Regions from separate parts of the Pseudoalteromonas sp. SS15 genome, predicted to be linked through region 4. Evidence: predicted binding sites of a transcription regulator. Region 4 holds the regulator's gene; each other region holds the start of a gene.

Region 1 (5,823 bases), on a different contig from region 4:
TCATCAACAATGTAAGCAATAGATAAAATATGATCTTGTATTTCAAGCATATAATCTTTTTGCGATGCAACTTTACGTATTAAAATAGAGACATATTCGGAGTTAAATAATAAATGGTTATTAAACTCTTTTATGCCTGCTTTATAACTTGCCAAAGATGAGAACTTATCATCGTCTTCTGATAACACTTTTCCACCGCCTCTAAAGTCGCTCAGCACATCAGGTCTTATGTAAATCGCAGCATTAAATCCCAATGTTTCTATTGACTCAGATAGCCTTGAAATAAGGCTATTAAAGTCTTTACAGCTAGAAATGCTACGAAAACAAAATAATGCTTTTTTGTAGCTCATGGTTAATTCAGAAGAAACATGGGTTTGCGATGACGCCACTTTGGCTTCTTCAAGTGCCATTTGATAAAGCAAATGTTTATCAATGCTGGTAGACACTTTTTTCCTAAGCTCTTTGACTTGAAACGGTTTTGAAAGAAAATCTACAGCACCGATGTCAAACGCTAGCATTTTCTTAGAAAGACTGGTTTCACCCGACACAAAAATAATGTCGCTGTGTTTAAGTGAATAATTTTGACCTTTGAGTTGGTTACAAAACTCAAACCCATTTAAATCAGGCAGGTTCAAATCAAGAATAATCGTATGTGGATTAATATCATGAATGTTTAGTAATGCATCGCTAGCACAACTAAATGCATAGACATCAAACTCATCAACTAAAATAGTGTGATACAGCTCTAGATAATTTTGATCATCATCGACTAATAAAACTTTGCCTTTAATGCGTTCCATAATCACTGTTTCTCATTTCTTACTTTCGTGGAAAAGACTAATTCAGGTATACAGCATATTTTTGTCTATACTTTTTCTTAGATGTTTCTGAAATGTTTCTTATTCCAAGGGCGCTAATTTGAATTCAATATTGCTCATTGAAGATGATGTACAACTTAGTGAAATGACGTGTGCCTATTTAGAGCTGTGTGGTTTGAAGGTCACGGCGGCACCTTCTGCGAATGATTGTTGGTCATTACTTGAATCCAATACTTTTGATTTGATCATTCTAGATTTAGGCTTGCCCGATGAAGATGGCTTGGTTCTATTAAGAAAGATCAGAGCACAAAACTGTGACACCCCGATCATTGTTTCTTCAGGTAGAGCATCTGATGAAGACAAAATTGCTGGGCTTGAATTTGGAGCCAATGACTATCTAGCAAAGCCTTATAAAGTCAAAGAGTTGATGTTGCGGATCAAAATATTGCTCAAATCAACGCAGCTATCCGATTCTAGTATCAATTTAGTTAAGCTTGGGGTGACGTCTTTAAACCTTGTATCTCATGAACTCGTTAATAGTGACGGCCATGAAATAGCTCTCACCGCACACGAATATGCCGTATTGAAGTTTTTAGTGAAAAATGCTCAACGAACTCATTCTAGAGAAGCAATCATAGATGCCACCCATTTAGAAGAAGGTCCTGAATCTTCTCGTGCTGTAGACACCATCATTTGCCGATTAAGAAAGAAAGTTGAAATTGATCCCAAAAAACCAACTGTGATTAAAACAGTCAATGGTGTTGGCTATAAAATCGTAATTGGTTAAACATTTTCATCAACACATCAACTCACTGTATTTACCCTTGCTTTATTTATCCTAATGAACAATTCTGCGGTTGCCATCGCATCATTTAATGCTCTGTGGTGACCGACAAGGCTAATATCCAGATCTCTGCAAATATTGCCTAAAGAGTATGATTTATGCCCCGGAATGAACTTACGACCAAGTGACACGGTGCATAACTTGGCGCGCTTATAATACATGCCACAACGTGCAAACTCAGCGCGAATAAACCCCATATCAAAATTCACGTTGTGGGCAACAAAAATACACCCCTTTGTGAATGATGCTATGTGCTCAGCAATCTCAACAAACTCTGGCGCATCGCGAACCATCTGATTATCAATGCCTGTTAATTCGGTAATGTATTTAGGAATGTGTTTGTTCGGATTAACTAATGAGCTCCAATGCTCAACAATCTCTTCACCAATGACTTTGACCATTGCGACTTCGGTAATGCGCTCATATTCTTTTTTACCCCCCGTGGTTTCTACGTCTATGACCACATATGGCTGGGCGGGATCAATTTGCCACTCAACTTTTTTAATCGAGACATCAAAGCCTGCTTTTAATAACTGGTTCATGGTCACCAGTTGATTGCGCCTTAAACTGTCACCAGGCGCTTTGACTTCGACACAAAACAACTCTGTGTCTTTAACACAAATAAGATCGGGGTAGCCGTCTTTTAGCCCTTTGTAGTTTTTTGCCATGGCTCGAAGATACGCACAAAGCGCCTCAATGGGTGCATGCTTTAACAATAATGAGAGCTCATCAAACAGGCTCTCATACCAAGCAATAAAGCCATTAGGCTTGCCATAATGCGCCGTGGTTTGTTTTAGCAACCAAGTGTATAAATCATGATTGCTCGAAAAACTAGCTAAACGCTTTTCAATATTTACTTCAAATATGTCGTAAAAGATATTTTCTTTTATGGGTTTAGGTAGCCGAGAAAATTCATTACCTAATCCACTGAGTTCATGTTCATAAAGTTCGGGCCAAAATGTTAAACAAAACAATGCACGCCAAATAACATTCTCACAGTGAATCGCGGTGATCCCTTGACGAGCAAAACTATCGATCAGCCCTTGCTCCGGCGAGCCAACAAATGCTTCATCTAACGGGACAGCCTCCCCTGCGTTTCTAAGCATATTTGTTAAAATTGAAGTGCGTTCAGAACCAAACTTTCTTCTTGAAAAGTCCTCAGCAAAAATTAATAAGCCTTCGTCTGCTGAGTGTTCAATAATATCGTCAAGCTTTTGCTTACAAGCCTCTATGTCACCTTGAGCATATAAAGTTCTTACTAACTTTTCTTGCGCACTGACATGACCGCTAAGCATCATTAACTGTGTGGCAAGCTGTGCATGCTCAGGCAGACAAAACACAGCAAGTTTATAAGTCAGCGTGTTGTATTTAGATTCGGCCTGAAAGCCCGTTGGTTTTGGAGAATCATAGCTTGCAAGGGTGTGTGCCAATGTCAGTTTTTCATCGTCACTTAATGTTTTTAAAGATTGTAGTAATTTAGAGAAATGAAAAGCGGTTTGCGCTTCTTCTTGCTCGTCAAAATGGGCGTTTATTTGTGTATTTTCTTTTTCATGTACATTCAAAACACCCAGGTCGCGCATGGAAAACTGTGAAAGTGTGCCGCCCAATTTGCCAAAATAAACAAATAAGCAAAGCTCAAAAATCGGCTTAAAATCAGAATACACATAACGATTAAACACCGAGCAGTGTTGTACATTAATATGCTGTATTTGCTGCAAGACCGCCTCTATCCAAGCTTGCTTTTTAGCAGATTTAACGGGCGTGTTCTCGAGGTTTGAATTAATACATACTTGCTGAAGATCTTGTTTTTTCAGCTCTTTAATTAACTCATGAGGTGGTTTATGAATTGCAAACTTAACTAGCTCAGCGTCAAGTAGGTCACTGAGAGCAAGCTCAATATCTGTTATTTCGTCGTAGTTTAAGTGCTCTTTAAAAACAAACTCACTTTTTCTATTTACGATACGCAATAACAGACACAGCGCTGATTCATTTAATAAAGCCAATTTCTCTAATTGTTGCCATTGTTTATCAGTAAATAGATGCATACTTGTCGAGCGCAAGAAATTCATTAATTCATTGAAATGTGACAAGTAATACTTTTCAGGTAGGGCTTTCATAACAAACAACAACTGTATATCAATACAGTTATCATATTTCAGATGCTCTGAGCTGTCCAGTTACTGTCTAGTTACCGTTCACTCAAGAAAAATTTTTAAGAAATAACTGGACTTACTCAATCATTGCCTATAAAGTGCGCATCAGCTAGAAAGAAAGTCTAAATTTAAAATCTACATTTCGTTGTACTACTCGTAATACTCGTCCTGAAGCTTTAAGTTCAAGTTTTATTTTCCAAGCAATACCGCCTTCGGGCACATTTTTACAATATATTTTTTAGGATATGATTATGTCTAAAGTAACTGGTACAGTTAAGTGGTTCAACGAATCTAAAGGTTTTGGTTTCATCGCTCAAGAGTCTGGCGCAGACGTATTTGCACACTTCAGTGCAATTTCTGGCGACGGTTTCAAAACTCTAGTTGAAGGCCAAAAAGTTGAGTTCACTGTAACTCAAGGTCAAAAAGGTCCTCAAGCTGAGAACATCGTAGTACTTTAATTTTTAATTAAAATACTCTGAAAAAGCAGACATTGTCTGCTTTTTTTGTACCTGGAAATAACTGTCACCACTTTTCTATTAGCTAGTAAACCTAAAACCATATCTTTCTGCGCATAACATTATGCTCACAAAATGCAGAAACCTGCTTTCACTTTTTTATACCAATCCTCCTAATTAAGTGATCTATTTTGAGGCAATGAAAACTTGTCCATAGCACCGCTCACGCGTCCTGCTATCGCTGAGGTACCTACATCCATGTAGGCAAGGCGAAAATTTTGCTATTTAGTTGTTCTAAATAAGAAACTTTTAACGAAACTAGCGTCAGTTTTAGTCCCTCAAAATGATTAAGTATTATTGAAGATTGGTATTGAGTAATTCATATATTAAATTAGTTGCTCTATACCAATACTATTAATTCAATACTCTATTTCGAGGATTGGTTTTAGTGTCACTGGTTTGTATTCAAACGATCAGCTAAGCTAATTAATAAAATTTTAAAAATGATTTTTAGAAAAGGAATAAGATGGCTGCACCACTTACAAGCCCAGCGACTATTCAAATTGGCGCGATGCGTTCTGATGGCCAACTGTCTTTAAATGATCAAGGTTTGAGCTTTAAACCTGCAAGCAAATCTTTATCTTTAGGGGCTTTAAAGATTGCCTTATCTGAAGTGAGTCAAGTTGAGCAGTGTTTAGCCAAAGGGGCAGGATTTTTGCCGATTTCAGAGCAAGCGATGCGAGTCACTTTAAACACGGGCAAACAGTATGAATTTGTTTTAGCAGAACAAGAGGATTGGGTAAGTGCGATAAACCAACTACTTAATTAATGCGATTACCCACACTTCTGTAATAACTGTTGTGTTAGCCACGTTTGTGCATGCTCATGGGTTTCGAAAAACGCAATATTTTGCTCGAGCAAAGCCGGTGAACGCTGCAGTATGATATGTTTCGTCATTCTGTCATTGACGATAAATGCTTTAGCAATAATCGGCTGAGTGTTGAGCCAAACATTGTAGGTTTGCAGAGTTTGGTATGCCTCAGGCGTGCCACCTTCAAGCTCTAAATCATCAATCAGCATGGCGAAAGGCTCGCCATTTAATGCTTTAACGATGTTTTTGACCGATTCGGTATAGTTAAAGCACCCTCTTTCATTGAAACTGCCACATAACTTTGCACTGATAATATTATTTTCTAATAGCGTTGTTGAAAAACGCCCATGTCCACGTTTAGAAGTAATTGCCATAGTACGAAATAAGACCGAAAAAACTGGCGGCATTATAACCAATCTAACCCTGCTATTGTTGAACTTTATCAATTTATGCTCAAAAAAATGAACAAATATCCTTGTGCAAAGTCTGAGCACTAAATAATAAAAAGGCAGAAAAATGAAAAACTGGTTAATATCAACGCTATTACTTACAAGCTTGTCGGTAACGGCCAGCAATCTTGACACAAGTAGAGCGGAGCTCATCGCTGCACTACAAACACAAATAGCTAAAAACTATGTCGATGTAAATAAAGTCGAGCGTATCAACAAAAGCTTGACCACGC
Region 2 (5,823 bases), on a different contig from region 4:
ATAAAGCCCAAAGCAATACCATGTGCAATAGAGAAAGTCAGAGGTGTCATCAGTAACACGACGCTCACTGGGATTGCATCTGTCATGTCATCCCAATTCACTAGTTTTAAATTTTGCAACATAAGTACTGCGACATACAAAATTGCCCCCGCAGTGGCATAAGCTGGGATCATTTGCGCTAAAGGTGCAAAGAAAGTCATTAATAAGAAGCATACGCCAACAACAACAGCGGTTAAGCCTGTTCTGCCCCCCACTGACACACCTGATACAGATTCAATATAAGATGTTGTTGTTGAAGTACCTAGCATAGAACCTGCGATTGTGGCAGTACTATCAGCAGAAAGTGCACGACCCAAACGTGGCATTCTGCCCTGCTCGTCTGCTAAACCCGCTTTTTGCGTTACCGCCACCAAAGTGCCTGATGTATCGAATAAGTCTACAAATAAAAACGCAAAAACAACACTCAACATAGAAAGCTCAAGTGCACCAGCGATGTCTAATTGCATAATAGTCGGGGCAATACTTGGCGGAGCAGACACTATTCCTTGATACTCAATCAAACCTAATGCCCATGCAGTAATCGTTACAATAAAAATACTGATCAGAACCCCACTTTTTACGTCTCTGAACATCAATGCTGCGATAACAAAGAAACTTAATATTGCCAGCAACGGACCTGCACTGGTGATATCACCCAGCTGAACAAGCGTTGCAGGGCTTGCGACAATTATTTCGGCATTTTTAAGCGCGATTAAAGCTAAAAACGCGCCAATCCCCGTTGCAATTGCTTGCTTCAATACAAGTGGGATCGCGTTAATAATCCACTCTCGCACTTTAAATAAACTTAAAACAAGAAAAATACAGCCAGATAAAAACACTGCCCCTAATGCAGACTGCCAGCTATAGCCCATACCTAACACAACGCCATAAGTAAAGAAGGCGTTCAAACCCATACCTGGAGCAAGCGCAAGCGGATAATTGGCCCAAAAGCCCATGATGAAGCAGCCAATTGCCGCAGCAATACATGTGGCAACAAATGCCGCACCAAAATCCATGCCTGTTTGCGCTAGCATTGCCGGGTTTACAAAAACGATGTAAACCATAGTGAGAAAGGTCGTGAGTCCAGCAATTAACTCAGTTTTCACACTAGAGCCTTGATGCTTGATAGAAAATAGCTTTTCGAGCATAGATGTTTCCATTGGTAAAAGTTAAAAGAAATTTATAATTCTTATGAAAGCGGCGCTATTTTAGCGGTTAATGACAGTGATTAAAAATGCAATTACTGTTTCTTTTAGCTAAGGTTATTTGTTAGGCCTATTAATCTTTCAGATTCAATTTTTGCCTTAGTTTGTTTGGTATTTACACAAGGCTGAGGCTAGCTGACTAAACTCGCAAAGTATGGTTATTCGATGTAAGCCAGTCGATAAAGCAGTAGAGATACTATGACATAAAAGAAAATAAGGAGGGGCTTTTGCACCTTATATGAATAATAAAAGCCATCTCATCACAAAAAGCTTTAAAAAATAACTGCATAATGACCGTAAAAATATATAATTAGTTAATCATTTGGCAAGAATTTAGCATAACTAAATTTATGGCCAACATGGTCACAAAGTTTTGACTACAATAATATTAAGCTTTTCAAAAATAGGTAGAGTATGGATAAATCGCCAGATAATAGCGCGGCGCATCACGACTTAGAGCAACAGCTATTTAATGTGCTTGAGTTCGTTACAACACCTCCTAATGGTGAACTACGCTATCCGAAAGAGCATGACTCTGTCACTGCTTTTAAAAAAGGGTTGTACTACCTACAAGAAAAATCCTATCCGCTGGCAACGAAGTGGCTGCGTATGGCTGCTATGTCGGGAGATAACAAAGCACAGTTTTATTTAGGTTTGATGTTTATAAAAGGGCAAGGTGTGCCACAGAGTGCATTCCATGCTATGGCTTGGTTGTCACTCGCTCAAAGCCAAGGTGTAGATGCGGCCAACGCAGTAATAGAACAAATCAAACCGCATTTAACAACGAAGAGAATCAAAGATGCGCAGTGCTATGCTGCCACCTTGTACGAGCAAATTCATCAATTACAGTTCCAGTCTAATTAAGCCTATTTTTTCATACAGTAGTTTTATACAGTACTCGCTGTAAAAACTACTGTATAAAACACCCGCATCTATAGCACGTCAAAATAACCCAAGACACAAAACTTCACAACCAATTGATTTAAAGCACTTTATTTTATAACCGCTATTAAAGTTGATTAAAAAGTAACATTTCTGCTTGCATTAAAACACTGTATAAACTACTGTATGTAAATACTGTATAAACAACCAGTGAGATGATTATGTTACAGACAACCGCAGTTTTACCAAGCTCAGTAAAAAAAGTAGATGCCCCAAAAGCCGTTAACTTTGTTGAAACCCCTGATGAAATTTGTGCCAGTCTTGAACTACTTAAGATCATTCACCAATGTAATCACAAACAAGGTTGGACACTGCTAATTGCACCTGACCATATCCCAAATAAAGATATGCTTGAGGCCAGCTCAATAGACTCAAGTAAATTATTAGTGATCAGAAAAAAGCACATCGTTGATTTAGAATATGTACTAAATTCAGCTTTAAATAATGGCAATTTTGCAGCGGTTATTACATGGACTGGTATTACGAATTCAGAGCTGCTTTCGCAAATGCACTTAAGCCAAACAGATATCTCGCTATACTGTTTTACTGAAACCAGCAGCAAAGCGTGTACAATAGAGCGTATAGCAAGTTAATAAAAGATTTTCTTATGTGTTACTGTTCTAACACTCAACCTTATGAATCATGCTGCAATGTATTCATTACAAAGCAAAAGTTACCTGAAACAGCAGAGCAGCTTATGCGCTCTCGTTACAGTGCTTATGCGACTAATAATGCACAATATATACTCGAGACTTATGCCAAATCTGAGCAAAGCAATCACAGCCTTGAAGACATCGCTGCATTCGCTTCATTTGCCACCTTTATCAAACTCGAGATCGTCGCAACCAAAACTGAACCTGAGTTTGATTATGTGGAGTTCAAAGCACATTATTTGGCAGATGGAAAACATTGCCAAATACATGAGGTTTCAAGATTCTTTAAAGAAGAAGGTGCATGGCGTTACTTAGATGGCCAATTATATGATGTGCCTGAGTTAAAAGTATCTAGAAATGATCCCTGCCCCTGCGACAGTGGCAAAAAATTTAAGAAGTGTCACGCTGGCTGATTTAAACCTCACTCAAGTTCACTCATTATCATCTCGCATTAGGCGGACAACTGAACCGCCTGTTGCATTTCACCGCTAGCTAATTGGTCATAAAAACCCGCTGCATCTATTTTGGGTTTATCTATCTCTAATGCGCCAGCTCTTTGAGCGAAAATTTTAGCCTGCACAGTAGGTTCACAATTATCAATAATAGCTAACTCAATGTGTTTCTTATCGTCTCTGATATGTAAAGGTTCTGGCGAAAGACAATTTCTTAGCCTTAATTCTGTAAGTCCCTGCTCATGAAGTAAATGGCTATTGTTTTCACCTATGGTCATATCATAAGTGTTGGGAGCCGTTTGTTGCTGCGGACCAATTTGAAGTTCTTTTTTTAACGCATCTTCGCTCTTATCTGGCTCAATTAATTCTGATTCAGGTAAATGAAATTCACTGAAGTCGAGAGCGTTTGGTGAAAGCATAGCCAAACAAAGCGCAAAGTCAGCACGACGTTCTTGTGCCACGCTTTTTGCTAGCGTGTCACCAAGCTGATGCTCCTTGTTTAAAATGCGCTCTAATTGCATAGAGTTTCACCGATTATTTAAAAAGTTATATTTTTATCGGCATTTTTTAAATTTTCTTTAGTTGTTTTCTTTACTTAATAAAAAACTTTGTTATTATCAGCGCCGTTGTTTAGGAGGGGTTCCCGAGCGGCCAAAGGGATCAGACTGTAAATCTGACGGCTCTGCCTTCGCTGGTTCGAATCCAGCCCCCTCCACCATAACAACACTCTACAACTTGGAGGGGTTCCCGAGCGGCCAAAGGGATCAGACTGTAAATCTGACGGCTCTGCCTTCGCTGGTTCGAATCCAGCCCCCTCCACCAAGTTGTAAAAAAATTAGATATCCCCTGTGGAGGGGTTCCCGAGCGGCCAAAGGGATCAGACTGTAAATCTGACGGCTCTGCCTTCGCTGGTTCGAATCCAGCCCCCTCCACCATCTCTTTCTAATTAAATCATTTTATTTCATTCTATCATTAGCGCTTTACCATTCTTGTTAAACCATAATCTTGCTGACTTATAATCTTGATAGTGCTTTTCAACAAGTTGCCAAAATAATTTGCTATGTGCCAGTACATGACAATGTGCTAGCTCATGAACAATAACATAATCAATCATATGCTTTGGCGCCCCTGCAAGAAGGCAATTAAAAGTTAGCGCTTTTTTACTGCTACAACTTCCCCAGCGACTTTTATACTCCCTAATTTTCACTGCTGAAACATGACAATTCATTTGCTTAGACAATCGCTCTAAGCATAACTCTAGATAACTAGAGAGCAAATCTGTCAGTAATTCAATGATCGCTCTCCTGAACTTAAACCTCTCTTGGCGCAGAACTTCTGGTAAATATAAAAACCGGCTCTCATGATCTAATACAGACTTGTTTATATCTGAAAATTCAATCTTGTAAACTGAGCCAAAAACCAATAGTGACCTTGTTTGCAATGGCTTTTGTTTATTAGGCACAAGCGCTAGTTTATGCCTTTGTGCATGCACCCAGTCATTTTTGCTCTTTAGCCAATTTTCTAGAGCAACTTCACACACGTTTTCGGGGGCTGTCACGACCACTTGCTCAGGTGTGACTTTAATTGCAACCGTCTTTCTTCGTTTACTAAGCTTTAATTGATAATCAAACATTTTTAAGAATTTTTTTTACTTCACATTCAAAGCCATAAATTTACTGCTACCTTTAGTGTAATAAGACTATAAAGGGGTTAATTTATGAAAGATAAACCTACTTGCCAATATCAATCTCCTGATGGTCATCGCTGCCGAGAAATCGATATGGGCTCTGGTCTTTGCTTTTGGCATGACGCAAAGTTCGATAAAAGTGGGCTTGAATTATCGCAAAAACTAGAACGTTATGCCAAGCGTGGTGGGCTATTGCAAGGTTTAGAATTAAAAAGAGCCAACCTAGAAGGACTAAACCTTGTTAAACATAATGATCATACTGGTTACGACTTATCATATAGCAATTTTTATCGTGCGAATTTAAGAGGCGCGCACTTATTTAACAACAAAATTGAAAATGCCTCTTTAATGAAAGCAGATCTGCATGATGCCAATTTACATTGCTGTAAGCTTTCAAATTCCAACTTATTGGGTATAAAGCTAAACAATACTCGGATCGATAATATAGATTTAAGTGGTAAGTTACAGCAAGAAAATGAGGCAAGCTTAGCGGCCAAAGAGAAACGAACAGAAGATGCCGCTGATTTCTTCTTACAATCTGAAGAGACATACCGCACACTTAGAAAAGGCGCTGAGCAACAAGGTCTTTTTGAAATGGCAGGTAATTATACCTACAAAGAGCTGCGTATGCGTCATTATCAATACCCAACTCATTCAAAAAAACGCTTTATGAGTGCGGCTGTTGACCTACTCTGCGGTTATGGTGAAAAACCCGCAAATGTGATCCGTTTCAGCCTTTCAATGATTGTATTTTGCGCACTGATGTACTTCCTGTTTGGCATCAGCTATCAGGATGAAGTGCTTTCTATTAACTTTTCGCAAAGCTTTTCTGACAATATAAGTGC
Region 3 (5,823 bases), on a different contig from region 4:
CCGGTAGAGCCAAAGCAACAAGCGCCTAAATATGTGCATGAACAATTTGAAGGTATGCCGGGTCACTGGTTATTGGTATCTTACAAAGGCACTGCATGGCAGCCAACCCAAAAAGACCGTGCAGCACTTGATCTTATCTCGCAGCTTTATTTCTCTTCAAACTCAGAGTTATATCAAGAGTTAGTGGTAGAGAAACAGCTTGCAAGCCAGATGTTTACCTATAACGCTGAAACGAAAGATCCAGGTTTATTGCATGTTTTTGTGAAGGTTGAGAAAGAGCAAGACTTGGCAACTGTGCGTGATGCGATTGCAAAAACCTACGCTAAAGCACGCACTGAGCTGGTGGATGCAGATAAGCTAGCGGCATTAAAGTCAAACCTGAAATACAGCTTCATCAATGGCTTAGACTCATCTCAAGCCATTGCGTCAACGCTCGCAAGCTATATGCATTTTGAGCGTGACCCAGAAGTGATCAACCAGTTATATGCGTCAGCGGATGCCATTACAGCTGAAGATATTCGTGACATTGCCAACAAATACTTTGTTGATAATGGCCGCACGACTGTGACCATGTCGGCACTTGAGACTGTTTCTGGTTTCGATAAAGAAGTGTCTGTATCTGAACTTGCGAAACAAGCTAGCCAGCCTGTTGAGCGTCACTTCAAGGTATTAGATAAAACCAATAGCTCGCCATTGGTTGACGTGAACTTATTATTCTACACTGGTGCTGCAGCTGATCCTGCGGGCAAAAAGGGTGTAGCAGCATTAACTGCAGCCATGATTGCGCGTGGTGGTTCACAATCTAAGAGCTACAAAGAAATCCAGCAAGCACTTTATCCAATTGCAGGCAGTTTTGGTTATCAGCTAGATAAAGAAATGATTTCTTTACGTGGTCGTGTGCATAAAGACAATGCAGAACAGTGGTATGCATTGGTTAGCGACCAGTTGTTAAATCCAGGCTTTAGAGAAGATGATTTTAAACGTCTGAAGAAAGAGCTTATTGACGGTATTAAAGCGGGCCTTAAGTCTTCAAATGACGAAGAGCTAGGTAAAGAAGTGCTTTATCATAAGCTATACCAAGGTCACCCTTACGAAAGCTATAACTTAGGTGATCTGTCAGATCTTGAAGCGTTAACGGTAGACGACGTTAAAGCATTCTATGCCTCGCAATTCACCCAAGCTAAGCTAAACGTGGGGATCACAGGTAATTTAGATAATGCTGTGAAAACACAGATGCTTAATGATTTAGCGGGCCTACCAAAAGGCGATGAAGCGCGTTTAAGCATTCCTGATGCACCTAAGTTAACTGGTCGTCATGCGACAATTGTTGAGAAAAATGCGAAATCTACTGCGGTGTCGTTTGGCTTCCCAATCGATACTATTCGTAGCTCTAAAGATTGGACAGCGCTTTGGTTAGTGCGTTCTTACTTTGGTGAGCATAGAAGCTCAAACAGTTTCTTATATCAGCGCATTCGTCAGGTACGTGGTATGAACTATGGTGACTATGCGTATATTGAGTACTTCCCACGTGGTATGTTCCAAACTAAGCCAGATGCGAACCTAGGTCGTTCAGAGCAAATCTTCCAAGTGTGGTTACGTCCACTTCGTTCAAACAATGATGCGCATTTCGCAACGCGCGTTGCTTTGTTTGAATTAGACAAGCTAATTAAAGATGGCATGACTGAAGCGGACTTTAATGCAACTCGTAACTTCTTGAGCAACTTCGTGCCTCAGTTAGTAGCAAGTCAAGACCGCCAGCTGGGTTATGCGCTTGATAGCGAATTCTACAACACAGAAAGTTTTGTTGAGTACGTTCGTAAACAACTTGCGTCACTGACGGTAGAGGATGTAAACCGCGTTATCCGTGAAAACCTACAAACTGATGATGTACATTATGTATTCATCACAGGTGACGGAAAAGACATGCAGAAACGTCTTGCAAAAGAAACGGTTTCACCACTGAAATATAACTCAGATAAGCCTGCAGCACTTATCAATGAAGATAAGCAAATTGAAAGCTATAAGCTGAACATTCCTGCGAAAAACATTGAAGTGTTGAATGTAGAGAAAGTATTTGAGTAATTAAATATTTTCTCTGTCGCAGCCAATAATGTGACTGCGACAAAAAAGCCGCTCATTGAGCGGCTTTTTTATAATTTGAAATAAGTGCTGTTAGGCTTGTTTGATAGGCGTGACATTCTCATCAGTATCGCTATCATCCACATCAGCATCTTTCTTCGACTTTTTTGCAGGTGCACTTGGTTTTGAACCTTTAAGTACATTAATAAAGTCATCTTTTTGTTTCGCCATTTCTAATGCCAATGACTCAACTTGTTGCTCACTCAGTGGCACATCCACTTTACCTAGCATCTCTTCTAAAGACTCAGCAACATCAAGCATTTTGTCGTAAGCATCAGCCTCTTTTTTGCTGGTAAAGGTCATGCGCTCGACTCCATTTCTTTCTACCACATACTTAACAACAACAGCCACGATACACTCCCAATTGCACTGTTTTTTTATACAGTAATCTTTTGAGGCTTATTTTGCAAGTCATTAGACTAATATTAATACTTAAGTTTTATAAGTAGGTAATAAGTTTGACTTTTACGTTATTGTCATCTTTATTTAACATTGCTCTTATGAGTAATTTGGGTAAGGAGTTCTACCCGTCATTTATTAAATTTCAAGGATTTTCCAGGAGGGAAATATGATCAAAGCATTACTTTTAGCCACTAGTTTGTTTCTTGCACCAACTGTATTAGCAGAATCTGCACAGCAACAAGCGTCACCAGAAATTCAATCTGAAATTCATCAGGCAATTAATATTAATGAAGCTTCTCTCGAAGAGCTTGTAAAATTGCCTGGGATCGGAAAAGGCAAGGCGAGGGCCATTGTTAGTTTCCGCGAGCAAAATGGACCTTTTGACGACCTTAACTCCTTAATGGCTGTTAAAGGGGTTGGTAAAAGTATCGTCGCGAAGTTAGAAGGGAAGGTAAAGTTTTAAGCTTTAAATGCTCAGATGAAAAATTAAAAAAGGGCAAAATCGCCCTTTTTTAATTTTGGTTCTGTTTTTCAAACTCCGCAATGGCATCGCCCAGTTTGTTTTTAGTAAATACAATTTCTAGCGGCGTAGTGAGAAGAGGGTATAAGATACCTGCCAGCAACAAAGGAGGCAGTAAATACCAGCCTTCAAAATAAGCCAAAGAAATAAAAAATGGCATCAAGATGGCGAGCTTACAGCAGCCTAATAACACTTTTTCTGGCGCTTCTAAGTGACTCAAAGCAATGGCGATGATTTGTTGCTTATCTCGAAGCCTGTAAGGCTTTAACTGCTCAATATTGCGAAGATTAAAATGCATTATAAATTTACTTTTTTACTAAAGACCAAAGAATAAAAGGTAAAATAACTAAGAAACTGATCGCATATAACGCGAAAATGACTTCCATCCAACCAGGCATGCTTAAACCAACAAACTGCCAATCTATGCTGCCACAATCACCAGTTGCGGCAAAAAACGCCGGGATCCACTCATGTAATGGCATAAACTCAGGGAAGTTAGGAACTATATCGCAAGTGAACGCAAATGGATCAGTGGTGGTTTGCATATTTAAATGCTCTTTTGCCAACATATAACCCCAGATACTACTTACGCCCCATGTTGCAGCGCCAATACCACGAAAAATACCGTTACTTGGGGAAATAAAACCAATAAGACCTGCCGCAAACACGCCTAACACAGCCGTTCTTTGATAAATACACATGATACAAGGCTCTAAGCCCATTGCGTATTGAAAATATAAAGCCGTGACTTCAAGTAAAAATGCTGTCAGTGCCAACAGGCCCCATGCTTTTCTGGAAGTAGGAAGGGTGTTCAACCAGTTCATAAGATTCTCTTATTGTTATATTAAGTTAGCTATCAGATAACTTGCATTACCAATAGGTTCAATTTTTCAGGTTAAGTGAACCTAAATGCTGCGAAACTGAATTATGTTGTGGGTATTATGCTAACAGAGGTTACAAGCTGCAAGAATTAACGGTAGTTGTTAATTTTGCTTAACTCAAAGAACAAAAAATGAATTGTAAAACAGGGCGACTTCTTTACTTGTTAGTTGCAAAGCATCTGGTACAATCAGTGGATTAAATTGCAGTTGCCAAGATAAAAGCGGTGTTAGATGAGAATTTTTAAAGCTAAAAGCCCAGCGGGATTTGCTGAGGAATATATTGTTGAATCAATTTGGAATGGTGAATTTCCACCAGGTTCAATTTTACCAGCTGAAAGAGAACTCTCTGAGCTGATTGGTGTAACTCGCACAACGTTACGTGAAGTTTTACAGCGCTTAGCGCGTGATGGCTGGTTGACGATTCAACATGGTAAACCGACCCGTGTAAATAACTTTTGGGAAACATCAGGTTTAAATATTCTTGAGACGCTAGCGCGTCTTGATGAAGATAAAATGCCAGAGCTGACTGATCAGCTTTTATCTGCACGTACCAACATCAGCGCAATTTATACGCGTGCGGCAATTAAAGTAAATCCACAGGCTGTTATCGAAACGCTTGAAAAGAGCAAAGACTTAGAAGATAACGCTCAGGCATTTGCAGATTTTGACTATCAAGTTCACCATCAGCTAGCGTTAGCAGGTAACAACCGAATTTATGTTTTGGTGCTTAATGGTTTCAAAGGCCTTTACTCTAAGATTGGTGGTCATTATTTCTCAGATCCACGTACCCGCGCACTGGCCAAACAATTTTATTTAGATCTTATAGCGCTGGCTGAAAAAGGCGACTTCGACGGTTCAATTTCTTTATTAAGAAAATACGGTCATCAAAGTGGTGAGATTTGGCAGCAGATCCGTGGTGATATGCCGTCAGATATCATGGACTAAACTGTATTGATTGAAAAAAGCCCGTAGGGGCTTTTTTTATGCCTATAGTTTATACAATCAAAAAAACTGATTGTAGCTATCGGTTTATTTGATTTTCAATTTTTTCAGTGTCCCCATAAACTTGTGAAAATTTTTAATTGGGGTTGTTTTTTTCTAACTAGCCTCAATAATAATTGTCAAAGCAAATTGATATTGTCATTTTGCATTGGATATAACCCTAACTAATTGGAGAAAACCATGGGTGTATTAGTAGGCCGCAAGGCACCTGACTTTACAGCAGCAGCAGTATTAGGTAACGGTGAGATCGTTGAAGGTTACAACCTACACGAGCGTATCAAAGGTAAAAAAGCGGTTGTATTCTTTTACCCACTAGACTTCACTTTCGTTTGTCCTTCAGAGCTAATCGCTTTCGACAAGCGTTACGACGAGTTCCAAAAGCGTGGTGTTGAAGTGATCGGTGTTTCAATCGATTCTCAATTCTCACACAACGCTTGGCGTAACACACCAGTAAACGAAGGTGGTATTGGTCCAGTTAAATACGACTTAGTTGCTGACGTTAAGCACGAAATCTGTCAAGCATATGACGTTGAGCACCCAGAAGCTGGTGTTGCTTTCCGTGGTTCATTCCTAATCGACGCTGAAGGTAACGTACGTCACCAAGTAGTTAACGATCTTCCTCTAGGTCGTAACATCGACGAAATGCTTCGCATGGTTGACGCACTAGCGTTCCACGAAGAGCACGGTGAAGTATGTCCAGCAGGTTGGACTGAAGGTAAATCAGGTATGGACGCAAGCCCAGAAGGTGTTGCTAAGTTCCTAGCTGAGAACGAAGGCGAGCTATAATTTAGCCCTTTAGTTTTTAAAAGCCCGCGGTTGCGGGCTTTTTTGTGCCTGCGAAAAATAGCGAAATTGTGTTCTTTGGGAGTAAAGATTGTA
Region 4 (5,823 bases):
ATACCCTCGCATAAAGAAGCGCTCCAAAGAATGCAAAAAAGAACATCACCTCAGAAAAAATAAACCAGCTCATACCTTGCTTGAATGAGCGATCCATTTGCGCTGAATATAAACCTTTATCTGACTCTTGGATAACATGCTTAAACCAGCCAAAAAGCATATAAAGTAATATCAAAACACCTAATCCTAATATGAGAACACCACTTAAATCTTCACTCTCCAATTGCATGACAGTCAGTCCGGCCCCAACGGCAATAAAGAACATAGCCACAGCACCTATAATTGGCCAAGGGCTTTGGGCGGGCACATAATAACTTTGAGATTGCATAATTCCTCCTAACCTTTGTAAGGTTCGGTTTTCGCGTCATCACGCGCTAACGCGACGTCGCTGATATCAAAAATGGCGTAAGATAAGGTTAGCTCTTGAACGTCTTGAGGTAACTCTGTATCAACATAAAATACGAGCTTGAACTCAACTTCTTGATTAGGTTCGAATGGCTGTCTGTCAAAGCAAAAGCAAGCTACTTTATGTAAGTATTTGGCTGCTTTTCCCGGTGAAACAGACGGCACTGCCTGCATCACTCTCTGATATTCACTTAGGTTTTTAGCGACAAAAACAAGCTCTGACATCTCACCTGGCTTTACAGCGACAGAAAACTGTTTTGCTTTTACACTAAACGGCACACCTTGCTTAGTTTGAGTAATAAAACTCACATCAACCATTCTAGATTCATCCACTAAACTACTGGCCTGTGCCGCTTCCATATCAGGCTTTCCGTTTAAGCCTGTTACTTCACAAAAGACGTCGTAAAGCGGCACAAGTGCAAAAGCAAAAGCAAACATGCCTACAACAGCAATAATGAGTTTCTTAACAAGTGCCGCATGCATACTATTTCACCTCAGGAGGGGTACTAAATGTATGCAAAGGTGCTGGAGAAGGTACCTCCCACTCTAGCCCTTCTGCACCATCCCACACTTTAGCTGGCACCGATTCACCACCTCGAGCACATTTGAATACGCACCACACAAAAATGAGCTGAGAAAGGCCAAAGGCAAAACCACCAATGCTAATGATGGCATTAAAATCAGCAAACTGAAGTGCGTAATCAGGTATGCGCCTTGGCATACCGGCAAGGCCTACAAAGTGCATTGGGAAAAATAAAATGTTGACGCTTATTAATGACATCCAAAAATGCCACTTCGCAGTGGTTATGCAGTACATGTGGCCAGTCCATTTAGGCAACCAATAATAGACAGCCGCCATTATGGAAAATACAGCCCCTGTTACCAGTACATAATGGAAGTGCGCCACAACAAAATAGGTATCATGATATTGGAAGTCTGCTGGGGTGATCGCAAGCATCAACCCCGAGAAGCCCCCCAACGTAAAGAGCACGATAAACGCGATGGAAAACATCATAGGGATCTCAAAACTTATCGAGCCCCGCCACATAGTGGCAACCCAGTTAAATACCTTCACTCCTGTTGGTACTGATATCAACATAGTCGCATACATGAAAAATAACTCTCCCGCTAACGGCATGCCCGTCGTAAACATATGATGCGCCCAAACAATAAAAGACAAAAAGGCAATAGAAGAGGTCGCGTATACCATGGAAGAGTAGCCGAATAGTTTTTTCCGAGAAAAAGTAGGCACAATCGTCGATATTATGCCAAATGCCGGAAGTATCATGATATAAACTTCAGGATGGCCAAAGAACCAGAAAATATGCTGAAACATAACCGGATCCCCACCTCCCGCGGCATCAAAGAAGCTGGTACCAAAATATTTATCGGTAAGTACCATAGTTACAGCACCAGCCAATACAGGCATTACGGCAATCAATAAAAAAGCGGTTATTAACCAGGTCCATACAAAGAGAGGCAATTTCATCCATGTCATACCTGGGGCGCGTAAATTGACAATGGTTACAATGACATTAATTGCCCCCATGATTGAACTGATACCCATAATATGAACAGCAAACACAAACAATGCGGTATTGTCATTGCTATATGTTGTGGATAACGGTGCATAGAAAGTCCATCCAAATGCAGGACCTCCTCCTTCCATAAATAGTGAAGCAAGCAAGATTGCAAACGCAAAAGGTAAGATCCAAAAGCTCCAGTTGTTCATTCTAGGGAGCGCCATATCAGGTGCGCCTATCATCATTGGGATCATCCAATTAGCTAGGCCAGTAAAGGCAGGCATAACAGCGCCGAATACCATGATTAAACCATGCACTGTGGTCATTTGATTAAAGAAATGCGGGTCAACTAACTGCAAGCCAGGCTGAAATAACTCAGCTCTGATCACCATAGCCATAGCCCCACCAATTAAAAACATCACTAGCGAAAAGATTAAATAAAGAGAACCAATTTCTTTATGGTTAGTTGTAAACAGCCAGCGCTTGATGCCTGTAAGATGCTCCTCATGAGCATGTTCTGAACTTTGAACCTGAGTACTCATGATTACTCTCCTGACGTTTTATCAATAAATTCTTGAACTTGGCTAGGCTGAATAACTTCCCCTGTATCATTTCCCCAGCTATTGCGTTTGTATGTAATAACAGCTGCAATCTGCTTTACTGTAAGTTGCTTGGCAAATGCCTGCATTGCAGTACCAGGGCGACCATTCAACAACACATCGATGTGCGCATCTAGGTCCCCTTTAACAACCGCGTTATCTTTCAGGCCAGGGAAGACGCCGGGCAGCCCTAAGCCTGTCGGTTGATGACAAGCTGCACAATACCCCATGTAAACAGTCTGACCTTCTGTCATCAGCTCTTCTTTACTTAGAGTTTGTGACAGTAGAGCTTCGGCCTCTTTCGCTGCTTCTGTTTTGGCTAACTGTTGTTGAATTAACCATTGTTCGAATTTTTCAGGCGAGACAGCTTCAACAACAACAGGCATGAAGCCATGGTCTTTACCACATAGCTCAGCGCACTGACCTCGGTAAATACCTTCTTCATTTACTTTGGTCCAAGCTTCATTGATAAAGCCAGGATTAGCATCTTTTTTAACCGCAAAATCAGGTACCCACCATGAATGAATAACGTCATCTGACGTCATTAAAAATCTCACTTTTTTGTTTGTAGGTATTACCAGCGGTTTATCAACATCCAATAGGTAGGTCTCTGTTTTTTCTTCCTCATTATTAACCTGAGATAAAGGCGTAGATAATACAGAAAAGAAATCGACGTCATGACCAAGGTATTCATAATGCCATTTCCACTGTGACCCTGTGACCTTAATTGTTATGTCTGCTTTGCTGGTATCCTCCATAGCAATTAAAGTCTTAGTTGCAGGGATCGCCATGATGACAAGAATAAGAAAAGGAATTGCAGTCCAAACAATTTCTACTTTGGTACTTTCATGAAACTGTGCGGCTACAGCTCCTTTTGATTTTCGGTGCTTTAATAAAGCCCAAAACATCACCGAAAATACAATCAAGCCGATTACACAACAGATTAGAAAAATGGTCATATGTAGTTCATAAACACTATGACTTACATCAGTAACCCCTTTTCTCATGTTGTAGTCACTATTGGCTAATGAAAGTGGACTCAACAACAAAAAAGTAAGCAAATAAGCAAATTTACTTATTCTCATACGACGCCCCCATTTATCGACTTCAGCAAGAAGTTCGCAGTTAAAATTATTGGATGACCGTCATAGGATCCGACTAAAGTCGAAGGCAATACATGACCTATTAACAATTAGTCAATAAATAAACAATTAGCAAGAAAGTAAAATAGAAGAATTTGATATATTAAAATGGAAAGTAAGAAGAGATATGGTTAGCTGACTAAAGAAACAGAAGAAGAGTACAGCTAACCTATTGTTAGAATTATATAGAAGTTACATCCAATTAGAATTTCTTATAACACCTACAGCAAGACCTTCAATAGCAAAAGATTCGTGTTCTAGATCAACCTCGATTGGGGAAAACTCTGCATTTTCAGCATGTAATAGCACTTTACTGCCTTTTTGTTCTAACCTTTTAACTGTTACATCGTTGTCTACTCGAGCAACAACAACTTGACCATTTTGAGCAACTTGCGCTTTATGTACAGCCAAAAGATCGCCATCAAGAATACCGATGTCTTTCATGCTCATTCCATCTACACGTAATAAGTAATCTGCAGCAGGCTTAAATAAACTCGGATCGACTTCATAATGACTTTCAATATGCTCTTGAGCCAAAATAGGCTCTCCAGCAGCAACTTTACCAATCAAGGGAAGACCTGCATCTTCAGCAGAACCATCGTCGACTAAACGTATACCACGACTAGCCCCGGGCACCATTTCTATCACCCCTTTCTTAGCTAAGGCTTTTAAATGTTCCTCAGCAGCATTAGCACTTTTAAAACCAAGCGCATCTGCTATTTCAACTCGTGTTGGAGGCATACCTGTATCTTTGATGAAGACTTTGATGAGTTCAAATACTTGTTCTTGTCGTTTCGTTAGTGGTCGCATACAACTGGTTTTCCATACAGGTAAAGATACTGTGAGTATATACAGTTATGCCAAAATGGCAAACTAAATTTGGATAGATTTAATGCAATAAAGTGCAAAGTGTTAACGACAATGAGCGAAGCGAATACGTTTGCTTTGAGCAAGAAAGGTGCAAAATTAGCGACAGCGAACACAGTGAGTACGCTTCTTTTGCGCAAGGTGAGATAAACCACCTTAGCTGATGTTAAGGCCGTTAAGATTAAGTACGGTGAAGGCTGTTCACTTCACCTTGCGCTATCGTGCAAAATTAGCGACTGCGAACGCAGTGAGAGCGCTTCTTTTGCGCAAGGTGAGATAAACTAGCTTAGCTGATGATAAGGGACTTAAAAGCAAAAAACCCGCTGCATTTCTGCAACGGGTTTCTTTAATTGCTCGGGGGCGCCTAGCTTGGGCAACCTTTGCTGGCGATGTTCTACTTTCACATGGACGAAATGAGACCGAAGCGTAGCTTCGCAGTTCATTGAGATGAGCGCATGGATGCGCGATGGGACCCAGCTTCAGGGATGAATGTAGTGCAAAGTGTTAACGACAATGAGCGAAGCGAATACGTTTGCTTTGAGCAAGGTGAGATAAGCTATTTTAGCTGAAGCTGAGGGGGTATGTTTCAGAGTGATAAGAGACGCTACTGTGAAGGCAGCTCTCTTCACCTTGCGCTAATTCGTCTTTTTACCACCGAGCATTACCTCATCACCGTGCAGGACGATTTAGCACCATAAAAGCAAAAAAGCCCGACTCTTTCGAATCGGGCTTTCTCTAATTAGGCCCTGGCGATGTTCTACTTTCACATGGACGAAATGAGACCGAAGCGTAGCTTCGCAGTTCATTGAGATGAGCGCATGGATGCGCGATGGGACCCAGCTTCAGGGATGAATAGGCGAACGAGGTTTATCTACATACCAACTGATTTAACAAGTAAAAACGAACTGAAGTGAGCTATTTTAGCTATTGCAAAGGGACTTAAACGCAAAAAAAGCCCGACTCTTTCGAATCGGGCTTTCTCTAAATAGGTACTTGGCGATGTTCTACTTTCACATGGGAAGCCAAGCTGGCCGCGCCCACACAATCATCGACGCTATCGTGCAAAATTAGCGACAGCGAACGCAGTGAGAGCGCTTCTTTTGCGCAAGGTGAAGTGAGCTATTTTAGCTACAAAGGGACTTAAACGCAAAAAAGCCCGACTCTTTCGAGTCGGGCTTTCTCTAATTAGGCCCTGGCGATGTTCTACTTTCACATGGGAAGCCCACACTATCATCGACGCTGTTTCGTTTCACTTCTGAGTTCGGCATGGGGTCAGGTGGTTCCAAA

Evidence for each region. The regulator LexA, encoded in region 4, represses DNA repair genes until DNA is damaged. The targets are predictions, from matches to a motif close to TACTGTATNNNNATACAGTA.
Region 1: a site for LexA is predicted at 3,790-3,809, ahead of AAEU28_RS12430 (exonuclease domain-containing protein). Genes of this name have one in related genera too.
Region 2: a site for LexA is predicted at 2,320-2,339, ahead of AAEU28_RS12260 (SulA-like leucine-rich domain-containing protein). Genes of this name have one in related genera too.
Region 3: a site for LexA is predicted at 2,507-2,526, ahead of AAEU28_RS05360 (YebG family protein). Genes of this name have one in related genera too.

The regions. Positions count from the first base shown of each region.
Region 1 covers NZ_JBMMUD010000005.1:270,643-276,465, forward strand. Annotated here, with positions in the region: gene AAEU28_RS12420 (response regulator) at 1-800, opposite strand, end outside; gene AAEU28_RS12425 (response regulator transcription factor) at 919-1,605, shown strand; gene AAEU28_RS12430 (exonuclease domain-containing protein) at 1,623-3,779, opposite strand; gene cspE (transcription antiterminator/RNA stability regulator CspE) at 4,067-4,273, shown strand; gene AAEU28_RS12440 (hypothetical protein) at 4,797-5,099, shown strand; gene AAEU28_RS12445 (hypothetical protein) at 5,105-5,548, opposite strand; gene AAEU28_RS12450 (S41 family peptidase) at 5,658-5,823, shown strand, end outside.
Region 2 covers NZ_JBMMUD010000005.1:231,524-237,346, forward strand. Annotated here, with positions in the region: gene AAEU28_RS12250 (NCS2 family permease) at 1-1,187, opposite strand, end outside; gene AAEU28_RS12255 (tetratricopeptide repeat protein) at 1,659-2,108, shown strand; gene AAEU28_RS12260 (SulA-like leucine-rich domain-containing protein) at 2,348-2,779, shown strand; gene AAEU28_RS12265 (YchJ family protein) at 2,794-3,252, shown strand; gene AAEU28_RS12270 (VC2046/SO_2500 family protein) at 3,291-3,812, opposite strand; tRNA gene AAEU28_RS12275 (tRNA-Tyr) at 3,925-4,009, shown strand; tRNA gene AAEU28_RS12280 (tRNA-Tyr) at 4,029-4,113, shown strand; tRNA gene AAEU28_RS12285 (tRNA-Tyr) at 4,142-4,226, shown strand; gene AAEU28_RS12290 (M48 family metallopeptidase) at 4,253-4,924, opposite strand; gene AAEU28_RS12295 (ion channel) at 5,009-5,823, shown strand, end outside.
Region 3 covers NZ_JBMMUD010000002.1:256,615-262,437, reverse strand. Annotated here, with positions in the region: gene AAEU28_RS05365 (M16 family metallopeptidase) at 1-2,082, shown strand, start outside; gene AAEU28_RS05360 (YebG family protein) at 2,173-2,490, opposite strand; gene AAEU28_RS05355 (ComEA family DNA-binding protein) at 2,708-3,004, shown strand; gene AAEU28_RS05350 (DUF6170 family protein) at 3,054-3,359, opposite strand; gene dsbB (disulfide bond formation protein DsbB) at 3,367-3,885, opposite strand; gene fadR (fatty acid metabolism transcriptional regulator FadR) at 4,174-4,887, shown strand; gene AAEU28_RS05335 (peroxiredoxin C) at 5,125-5,730, shown strand.
Region 4 covers NZ_JBMMUD010000010.1:7-5,829, reverse strand. Annotated here, with positions in the region: gene AAEU28_RS17835 (cytochrome c oxidase subunit 3) at 1-328, opposite strand, end outside; gene AAEU28_RS17830 (cytochrome c oxidase assembly protein) at 337-888, opposite strand; gene ctaD (cytochrome c oxidase subunit I) at 890-2,470, opposite strand; gene coxB (cytochrome c oxidase subunit II) at 2,473-3,612, opposite strand; gene lexA (transcriptional repressor LexA) at 3,862-4,479, opposite strand; partial or broken rRNA gene rrf (5S ribosomal RNA) at 5,727-5,823, opposite strand, start outside.